3 regions of the Lacticaseibacillus huelsenbergensis genome follow, and region 3 is predicted to be linked to each of the others. Evidence: predicted binding sites of a transcription regulator. Region 3 holds the regulator's gene; each other region holds the start of a gene.

Evidence for each region. The regulator LexA, encoded in region 3, represses DNA repair genes until DNA is damaged. The targets are predictions, from matches to a motif close to CNAACANNTGTTNG.
Region 1: the regulator LexA is predicted to act here: its motif matches at 1,707-1,720, upstream of LHUE1_RS10475 (Y-family DNA polymerase).
Region 2: the regulator LexA is predicted to act here: its motif matches at 1,243-1,256, upstream of xerS (tyrosine recombinase XerS).

The regions. Positions count from the first base shown of each region.
Region 1 is NZ_CP120687.1:2,265,219-2,268,474, reverse strand. It holds gene LHUE1_RS10490 (SGNH/GDSL hydrolase family protein) at 1-89, shown strand, start outside; gene LHUE1_RS10485 (DUF3619 family protein) at 93-1,304, shown strand; gene LHUE1_RS10480 (hypothetical protein) at 1,389-1,559, shown strand; gene LHUE1_RS10475 (Y-family DNA polymerase) at 1,747-3,054, shown strand; gene LHUE1_RS10470 (hypothetical protein) at 3,032-3,256, shown strand, end outside.
Region 2 is NZ_CP120687.1:2,684,243-2,687,498, forward strand. It holds gene LHUE1_RS12385 (manganese-dependent inorganic pyrophosphatase) at 1-215, shown strand, start outside; gene xerS (tyrosine recombinase XerS) at 1,269-2,390, shown strand; gene LHUE1_RS12395 (hypothetical protein) at 2,495-2,848, shown strand; gene LHUE1_RS12400 (FtsX-like permease family protein) at 2,965-3,256, opposite strand, start outside.
Region 3 is NZ_CP120687.1:1,970,199-1,973,454, forward strand. It holds gene LHUE1_RS08975 (AI-2E family transporter) at 1-662, opposite strand, end outside; gene LHUE1_RS08980 (hypothetical protein) at 1,137-1,331, shown strand; gene lexA (transcriptional repressor LexA) at 1,458-2,084, shown strand; gene LHUE1_RS08990 (hypothetical protein) at 2,182-2,646, opposite strand; gene LHUE1_RS08995 (AEC family transporter) at 2,678-3,256, opposite strand, start outside.

The DNA.
Region 1 (3,256 bases), 300 kb from region 3:
CGGCTAATGGCCCGCGCGACACGTTTCATCCTAATCAAAAGGGGCATGATCAAATCGCTGCCCTACTCATCAAAACTTTGGAGGAATGATCCATGCAAGCATCTTTAAAATTTTGTCCCAACTGCGGTCAACCGATTGGCCCTGATGATGACTTTTGTCCAAACTGCGGCTTTGATTTGCGTGCTGCGCGACAACAGGCGCAAAGCACAAATCAAAAAGAAGCAGCCAATTCACAATCGTCACCTGCCACTCCTTCGTCCACCGCTTCTTCCACAACGGCTACTGCCGAACGTCGCCGCCCACCACGGTCACCACGGCGTTGGCTGCTCATAACCGGGATTGCCGTGATCTTAATACTGGGAATCGCTTATTTTGCTGGTGCGACTTATTACAGTCAGGATCGGCAAGTAACCGAGCTGGCCGAAGAAATGACCAGTGGAGATGCCGATGATATGGCGGAAGTCGCGGTAGCCAGCGATGGGACGGCGTTGCACGAGGACGATTTGAAGCCCCTTGCGCAACTCATCAAAAACCGCAGCGATCGCAGTCTTCTGCATAGCATGATTATGGCTAAGTCGACCAGCGGCACAGTTCAGATTGTCAAGGCAGGCCATGAGCTGCTTATTTTTCCAAAATATAAAGTCAAATTAGGGACAGCCGATGCCGTCGTCAAAACCAACCTTAAAAATGCCACACTCACTTTGAACGGCACGCCAGCGCAAGCCAAAGCGCATGACGGGCAATATATCATCACCGGTCAACTGCCGGGCGTCTACACGCTTAAACTCAGCGGCACGCATGACGGCACAACCAAAGATTTCACACGGGAAGTGGTGATCCCGCTAAAAGGTCAAGCATCGGATTTAACTTTAGATGCAGCAACGGCTTCCTCTTCCAGCGCCACATCTTCCAGTTCCGCATCATCGCAAAATTCACATCCGGATAGCAATACCCACGACGATGATAGCGATGACGATTATGATGACAATGGCGTCACGAAAACAACACGCCAGTATCCTTCCGACCCGTCAAAACGCAACGACAATCATTCCACCAGTGGCATTGTGGGCCGCTGGGAATCAGGCGACCAGGCAACGTTCACTTTTAATAGTGATGGCACTTATACGGCAACCAATAACGGCACGCCAAGTAACGGTAAGTGGGAAGTCGTTTATCGTGACGGCAATGTCTTCAATATCAAGTTCACCAAGTCTGATGGCGGCAGCACGGTTGAACCCTTCGTCCTTGATGATGACGACTTGATCGAAACCAATCTCAAAATTAAATGGGAACGCGATGACTGATTTGTCCGTATCCCCTTTGTCATTGATGCCATGGTGTTATACTAATGGTAGTATCCGAATTTAATTCGTTAGGAGGCGGATCGTATGACATCAGATAAGTGGCGGCCATTAGTGGTCACGTTAATCGTCATTGCCGCCATCTTTGCCGCCTTGTTTATCTTGGAAGTCTTCAACAATGGCGGTGGCATGGGAATTGCCCACGGCAGCATGATGCGCAGCATTTCGTCCTGGCACATGGGCGGTTGCATGCGCTAGATGTTTGCATTTTGATAGGCTTCATTGATGCCCCTGTTTGTGCATATGCACAGCAGGGGTTTTTATGTGGTGCTGAGCGTGAGCCGGCGCGCTTAGAAGTCGGGGAGCGCGTTATAGCATCCCCCCAAAATAAATAGCTTGCCTAAGCAAACATGTGTTCGTATAATGATAGGCAGAGGTGATCTTCATGGCCTATGATTATCCACACGAACCGCATCGGGTCATTTTTTTGATTGACAATAAGTCCTTTTACGCCTCAGTCGAAAGCATTGAGCGTGGACTTGATCCGCTCAAAACCATCCTAGTTGTGATGTCTGAACAGGAGAACACCAACGGCGGACTCATTTTAGCGACTTCGCCTATGGCCAAAAAAATGTACGGTCTCAAAAATAATGTCAGCCGCCAGCGCGATTTGCCCAATGAGCCGCATCTAATTGTCGTTCCGCCGCGCATGAACCTCTACATTCAGAAAAATCTGGCTATTAACGACATTTTCCGTCAATTTGTCGCCGATGAAGATTTATGGGCCTACTCAATCGATGAATCCATCCTTGATATGACCCATACTTGGCGACTGTTTGGAAAAACACCAGAGGCAGTTGCCAAGCTCATTCAATCGACTGTTCAACAGCAGCTAGGTCTGCGGACCACGGTCGGGATCGGTGAAAACCCGGTTCAAGCCAAAATTGCCCTTGATGTTTATGCCAAGCACAGTCCTGATTTACTTGGCGAAATTAAGTATGCGACGGTTCCGAACACCATCTGGAAAATTAACGAGATGACCGATGTCTGGAGTATCGGTCACCGCACGGCAGCGCATCTAGCGCGCATGGGCATTACGAACATGTACGAACTCGCCCATGCGAATCCTTATGCCTTAAAACAGGAAATGGGTATTATCGGCACTCAGCTGTTTGCAACCGCTTGGGGCGTTGATCGCACCAAAATCAGCAAGCGCATCGTGACCCGCCAGCCAAGTATCGGTAATTCCCAAGTGCTTCCGCGCGACTATAGCAATCAATTCGAAATCGAAATTGTCATCAAAGAAATCGGTGAACAGGTCGCAGCCCGCTTACGCCATCATCATAAACGTGCCGGTGAGCTTTCACTGGGTATCGGATTTTCATATGCAGAAAGCCAGCAAGACGGTCGGTCCGGCTTTACGCAAGCAAAGCGGATTCTGCCAACCAATCGCAACACCGACATTGTTGCAGCGTTGCGCGAGATTTTTCGAAAGAACTGGCATGGTGAAGTCATCCGTAACGTTGCCGTCTTCACATCCCGTCTGGCACCTGACACCGGCGAACAGCTTAACTTTTTTGAACCAGTTGATCGCCAAATCAAGGCCACCGATCTGGAACGAACACTCGATACGATTCGCAGTCGCTTTGGTTTCAAGGCGTTGGTGTACGCCAAAAGCGCGATGCATGGTGGTACAGCCATTCAACGTGCATCACTGGTAGGAGGACACAATGGCGGCAATAGCTATGACTAAAGACCTTAAAATCATCATGGAACGGTTAACGCCACTATTTAAGCGCAAACGAAACACACGGTATTGGATCTCACTGGTGAATCAGACCTACACGCCAGCGTTCAACTTCTTTTTTAACATTCAACCCAAGGATCAACGGCAGCGCTCGATCCCGTTGCACAGTCTGCACGGCTATGATCTTGCCCAGTTAGAGGCTTTCCTT
Region 2 (3,256 bases), 710 kb from region 3:
AGGAAGCACAGGCAAAGGGTTATGACGACTTCCTGCTGATCGCGACGGATATTTTGAACAGCAACTCAACCGGCTTTGCTGTTGGTGCTGACCGCGATAAAGTAGCGGCAGCATTTAACGAAAAGTTCGATACGAACGCTCGTTTGGCATTGCCTGGAGTAGTTTCACGTAAAAAACAAGTCGTGCCACCGATGCAAAAAGTATTTGAAGGTTGATCTGTCCGTTTTACGAATATAGTTAATTAAGTCGCAGCTGAACACCTTGGCTGCGACTTTTTGTGTTGTTTAAGTTGGCAAGATGGTAGAGCACTTAAGCTAAACTGAGTGACTCGTTCGATTGAAAGCAGATGTCCTGACGATGATGATCAAACGTGGTTAGCAAATTTTTGTGAACCAAGATTTGGTGTAGACTTGATTGACTGTATGTGTGCCGGAAATTTACGAGCGGTTAACTGATCGGCTCAATGAGCACACGAGAATGCTAGATTTGCGTAATTTGAGTGAACCTCCTGGAAAATATGCGAAATCAACGACCTACATACTACTTCGTATAATATATATTATGTAAACTAGAATGGAGAATCAGGGAACGGCACTTTTCGCTATATTTTGCCGGGCAGTAAATTCTTCCTAGTACACTCCCCCACTCGTGGATATCGGAAATTTTTTAACAGCAACGAGATTGGCACAAAAGCAGCGGTTTGATTCGAGGTTAAGAATTTTTCGCAAACTTTATGTACGATAACTGATCAGCAAACTTTATGCAGATGTTTTGGCTTAAACGGACATTTATCGGATAATCAGTAAATTTGCCCAGACTGGCAGAAATCAATCAATTGTTGCATGATTGCCACTTTTGTGATGGCCGCATATTTTGGCTGATAGCTGATTCATGATGAATTGCTGAAGCTTGTTCAAAATTGTAGCCAAACAACAACCACCAACTGAATTTTTCCAGTAGCAAGCAGCATCCAGTGCTGCAGACGGCGAATTTTAAAGTTCGAAAGTTCGGTGGTGCGAGCGAGTTTCCATACATAAATTCGGATCAATAAACACGTTTAAGAATTAACGGGATTTGGCGACCTTAACCAGGCTTTGACGTTTACCTTTGGATAAAGCTAGAACTTTATTCAATACAGTCTCACATCATTTTGCCGAAACAAGCTGCGTTAAATCGCGGTTAAGTCGCTCATCTTCCTCGGCATCAGCCTCTTTTTTCAGGTATACTAGCATTATCTAGAAGAAAACATATGTTCGAGGTGATGTTGATTGTCGACTCAGAATTATCCAAAATTAATCCACGCCATGCTGCCCTCTTTGCCTGACTACATTCAGGACTACTATCACAGTCAAAAAGCAATTCCGATTGCTGACTCTACCCTTTACCAGTATCTGCATTTTTATCAGGAATTTCTTGAATGGCTGATCACTAGCGGCGTGACGACCGCCACTTCCCCGCAATCTGTGCCGCTTGAAACGCTGGAACACCTTTCTTTACGCGATGCGCAGGCTTTTATGGCTTATCTGCTAGAGCGGCCTTCCAAAACGCATCCAAATAAACGGATGACGCGGCGCAGTGTTGCCTTGCGATTGGTGGGCATTAAGGCACTTTATCGATTTTTGACCGAGGAAAGTGAACCGCATGAAGACGGTGAGCCTTACTTTTACCGCAATGTCTGGAATAAGGTTAAATTAAAAACCCATGCCGAGACGACGGCTTATCGCAATCACAAATTGCAGGAAATGCTGTTTGTGGACGGTGAAGATGCTAAGTTTTTGCATTGGCTGGATCAGGTTTATGCCCATCAGTTACCTTCGAAGCAACGGGCTTACTTTAATGCAGCCAAACAGCGCAACTTGGCGATTATTGCGTTGCTGTTTGGGTCTGGTGTGCGTGTGAGCGAGCTGGTTAATATGAATCTGGAAGATTTGAATATGGACCGACACACGGTGCAGGTTGTGCGCAAAGGCAATTTTCAGGATCGGGTGAATTTTGCGGACTGGATTGACCCCTATCTCACCGCGTATTTACAACAACGTGCGGCCATTATTGCCTATCAAAAGCCGACCTCGCCGCTGTTTGTAACGCAGGTCGGTCAAACTGTGAAGCGCATTCGCCAAAATACGATCGAGGCTTTTTTTAAACGTTACACGACGGCTTATGGTCGACCATCCACACCGCATAAAGCGCGACATACTTTAGGGACGAATATTTATACGGTGACCAAGGATGTGCAACAAGTGGCCGATCAGCTTGGGCAGACGACGACAAGTGCGACTGATCTCTATATTAACCTGAGCGATAAGCGCGGGAAAGCTGCGCTGCGTGAGGTTTCTGAAACAGCAGCCAAGGCGTTGGATCGGCACACCCAACAACCGCATGAAAACTAGTGCGCCTGAATTAGCCTAGAAGGGTGTTATTCAGGCGTTTTTGCATGGACAGGCTTATAATGAAGCCAGTTAGCATAAGGGTAAATAGAAAGGCGTGATTCATTGTGTTGGATGTTAAGGATTCAGTGAACCGGCTGGCTTGGACCACCGAGCACCATTTTCTGCATATTCAGGCGCGGCATGATTTCATGCGGGCTTGGGCCGTTCAATTCGAAATGGCTTATACGGATTTTCGGGTGATTCAGATGGCCTTACAGCTTGGCGGTGAGCAGTATCATGATCTGCTAAAGCGGTTTGCGGCTGCCTATGAAGCAGTTTATCCATTCGAATACGCATTTGCGGCAGGTGGCCTTGCCGGTTTTGATGAGCAATTCGCCGATAAAATGGCCGATTATCAAACCGCTGAACAAAACCTGCTTAAGCTGATTGCCGAGATTAAAGCCTTGCAGCCGGCTTGAGACATAACAACTAAAAATGCCGTTTCTGACAGTATCGTTGTAGACAAACGATGGGTCAGGAACGGCACTTTTTTAGAGTTTTGGTGGTTACCGGACTATCACCAGCGTCCCCTTACCTACCTGCGACTGGTTGGCTGGCGGCGGGAAACGATGCGGTAATAAACATTGCCGGTCAGACGATACATTAACACGTAGATCACGGCAAAAATGGCTAACGTGATGAGTGAAACGGTCAGGAAGAATTGCCAATCAGGCAAGCCAAACAGCATCATGATTCGCTGCACGAATGGCAAGGCAAAGCCAACGTGGATGGCAGCGACGACCAACGGCAGATAAAACAGCATGAGTAGTTGGCTGTTGATGGTTGACCGCACCTCGCGCAGGCTTAAGCCGACTCGCTGGAGAATG
Region 3 (3,256 bases):
TCGTGCAGCATTTGTTTGACGGACCCACGTAACTTGGTGGGGATAATGTGCAGCACCATCGGCGTGAACTTGTCGCCGTCTTTAAGCATGAAGAAGAGGATGATCGGGGCTGTCGAAATCGTGATAACAACATTGCCGACAATGCCAATCAGATTTTGCAGCTGCGAAATGGTACCGGTGACGAAAGCGCCTTGCTTGCCGGTGAAGAATGTTTGGACTTCGCTGGCAATGTTGTTCAGGTCATGTTGCGATAAAACATTTTGCTTATCATTCAAGTCATCCAGCCATTTACCGATTTCCGTAAAAATTTGCGGTGCCGAATCGACAATGCTGGTAATCTGGTTACTTACCGCCGGAATGAAGCGCAATAGCCCCCAGACGAGAAGACCGATCAAAACGACGAATAGTAACGCGATCGCCCAGCCGCGATGCAGCCCGGCTTTTTCAAGGCGATTAATGATCGGTACCGTCAAATAGAAGAGAATACCGGCAAAAATAAACGGCGGTGCGATGATACCGAGAAAATCAACCACAGGCTGGAATACCCAAGCAATTTTGGTGAAAACAAAAATAACCAGTAGGGCCAAAAGCAGGTCAATTAAGAAGACCATGAACTTGTTGTTGATGAAGCGGCGGTAGAACCATGAGTCGGTACGTTTCACAGGCGATCCTCCTCTAAGGACGTTAAAGGTTATGACTCGATTTAATCAGCGATGTCATTGGTAACCTTTACAAAAGACGACAAGTCGAGCACGAGATCTGTGGTGAACCAAGAAAAACTTCGACGTACAGTTGTCGTTTTTTACAAGTCAGCTGAGTGCACGTGAGTCATTTTTTCGAAGTTTCTACCCGCCAGACGTCGGATGCTTCTGTATAACAATGATACTAGACTAGCCATGATTTTTCGAGGCTCGGGTTAACTAAAATGGTCAGAAGAAGGTATCGACGCCGTTACAATAAATTTACAAAAACACCGATTTGCCGTTACAAATATTAAAAATGCCTAAATAAGGGCATCAAATGTAAATTTTACATATACAAAAGCTTTACAAATCAAAAAAATCAGGTATGATAAAGTCACAACCAAAACGGTGAGTCAATGTCGGTTTTACCGATACGGAGAGGAGTGACCCCATATGAATTTACTTCGCGGGGCTAAATGGACATTAATAACTCTGACCCTGGTCGCAACATTGCTGTTATTTAGCAACTATGCGACGGCCGGCATCTTGTTGATGGCTCTGGATATTTTCCTAAGCTTCTTCTATGCAGTCATCAAGAGCAGATGTGATCGGCGTCAGATGCATAAGATGCCATTATTGCATAACTAATTTGATGAAATGATCCGCAGCCGTGATGACTGCGGATTTTTTCGTGTAACGACGGCGAAAATGATTGCAAACGTTCGTTCGGTTTGGTATGCTGAGTGTAACAAATGAGAACGGAGCGGTGAGCGGATGCCAACACAAGCGAGTCAAAAACGTTGGAAACAGATTTTACAAACCATCTATGACGCGATCGAGGATCATGGGTATCCACCCACAGTTCGCGAGATCGGCAAGTCAGTTGGCCTTAGTTCGTCCAGCACTGTTGCAGCATACTTAGAGAAGTTGCTAGCCGCTGGATTGATTGCAAAAGACCCATCCAAACCGCGCACGATTGAAGTGACTGCAGCAGGACGTGATTATATCGGCGTTCAGGCAGAGGGCATTCCGATTGTCGGGACTGTTGCGGCCGGGGTGCCGATTACTGCTATCGAGAATATCGATGACTATTTCCCGGTGCCGGATGACCTACCATACTCGGCCGATGAGCTGTTTATGCTTCGGGTTCAAGGCAGTTCCATGATCAAGATCGGGATTCTTGATGGCGATCAGATTATTGTCAAGAAGCAAAACGACGCCGAAAATGGGCAGATTGTCGTGGCAATGACTGAAGAAGACGAAGCCACCGTCAAGCGCTTTTACAAAGAAAAGAACGGTATTCGCCTTCATCCGGAAAATGATGATATGGAAGACATGTTTTTTCCGGATGTGACGATTCTCGGCATTGTTGTGAGTTTGTATCGTCCTGCGCTTGTATAAGTGCTACTAATAAAGCCAGCTAAAAAAGCATTTGCCGCACACATTCAATTGAGTGTGCGTGGCAAATGCTTTTTTGTTGAGGTGACAGTTTCTACCATCAAGGACGGTTAAGCTGATCAAGATCGTCTTTTGGTACCTTTTTGTAAAATGGGCCATCCGGAAGCTGTTTCAGTAATCCCTTTTTAGTAAGTTGGAATTGAACCGTGTTGCTGGCGGCCTGTGGTTGGGCTTTGCCGGTGAAGGTGAAGATTCGCCCTTTTAAAGTCAGTTGGGCCGCAAAAATACCCTGATCCGTACTTTCAAAATCGCCGTCTTGGTTCGACAGCGTTTCGAGGTAATAGCCACTGGTTGACGACAACACGCGAATCGCTTTCTTTTGATCATCCTGTTGGACAAATGCGTGACCGACCAAGGTGGACAAGGTTGCTTTAGGCACGGCCTTTTTTGCCTTTTTCCGGGATTTTACCGGCTTTGATGCCTGTTCACTGGTGGCTGATCGAGTTGATGATGATTTGGCAGTCGGCGTGCCTTGAGAACAACCACTGAGGATAAGTAATAACATGAGCCAAACTAATTTTTTCAATGGCGGTCTCCTAGTGAATGAATTGAATGCAGGTCATGACGATGGGGATGACGATCATGGAGAGAAGTGTGGTTTCCGTGACCATGATCGCAGCATAGTCAGCGTCGGCGTCATAAAGTTTGGCAACCACCGGCGCATTGGTCATGACCGGCATGCAGGATTGCAGAATGAAGATTTGTTTCATTAGCGTCGGAACCGGGGCAAAGGCGACCAGTGCTGTCATCAACAGTGGGGCGAAAAGAAAGCGGCCGCTGAAGATACCGAGTGCTTCCTTGCTGAGGCGCAGTTGGCTCCACCCGGCTTCGTGTAAGGCAATGCCGATAAAGAACATGGAGCCCGGAACCGTCAAATCGCCGATATAAGTCAGATCGGACATCAAAAAAGTCGGCAACTTGATATTCAGTAAAACCAACACAATTCCCAACATGAACCCCAGTAAAGGCGGGGAGAAAACCTTCCCCAAAGCCTTTTTAAGATTAAAGCGGGCTGGTTTGGGGCCGTCGCCTTGAATAAGGTAGACTCCGATGGTCCAAAAAATTGTCGTGTTGGCCATGTAATAGACCAAGACATAAGGCAAACTGCGAGGACC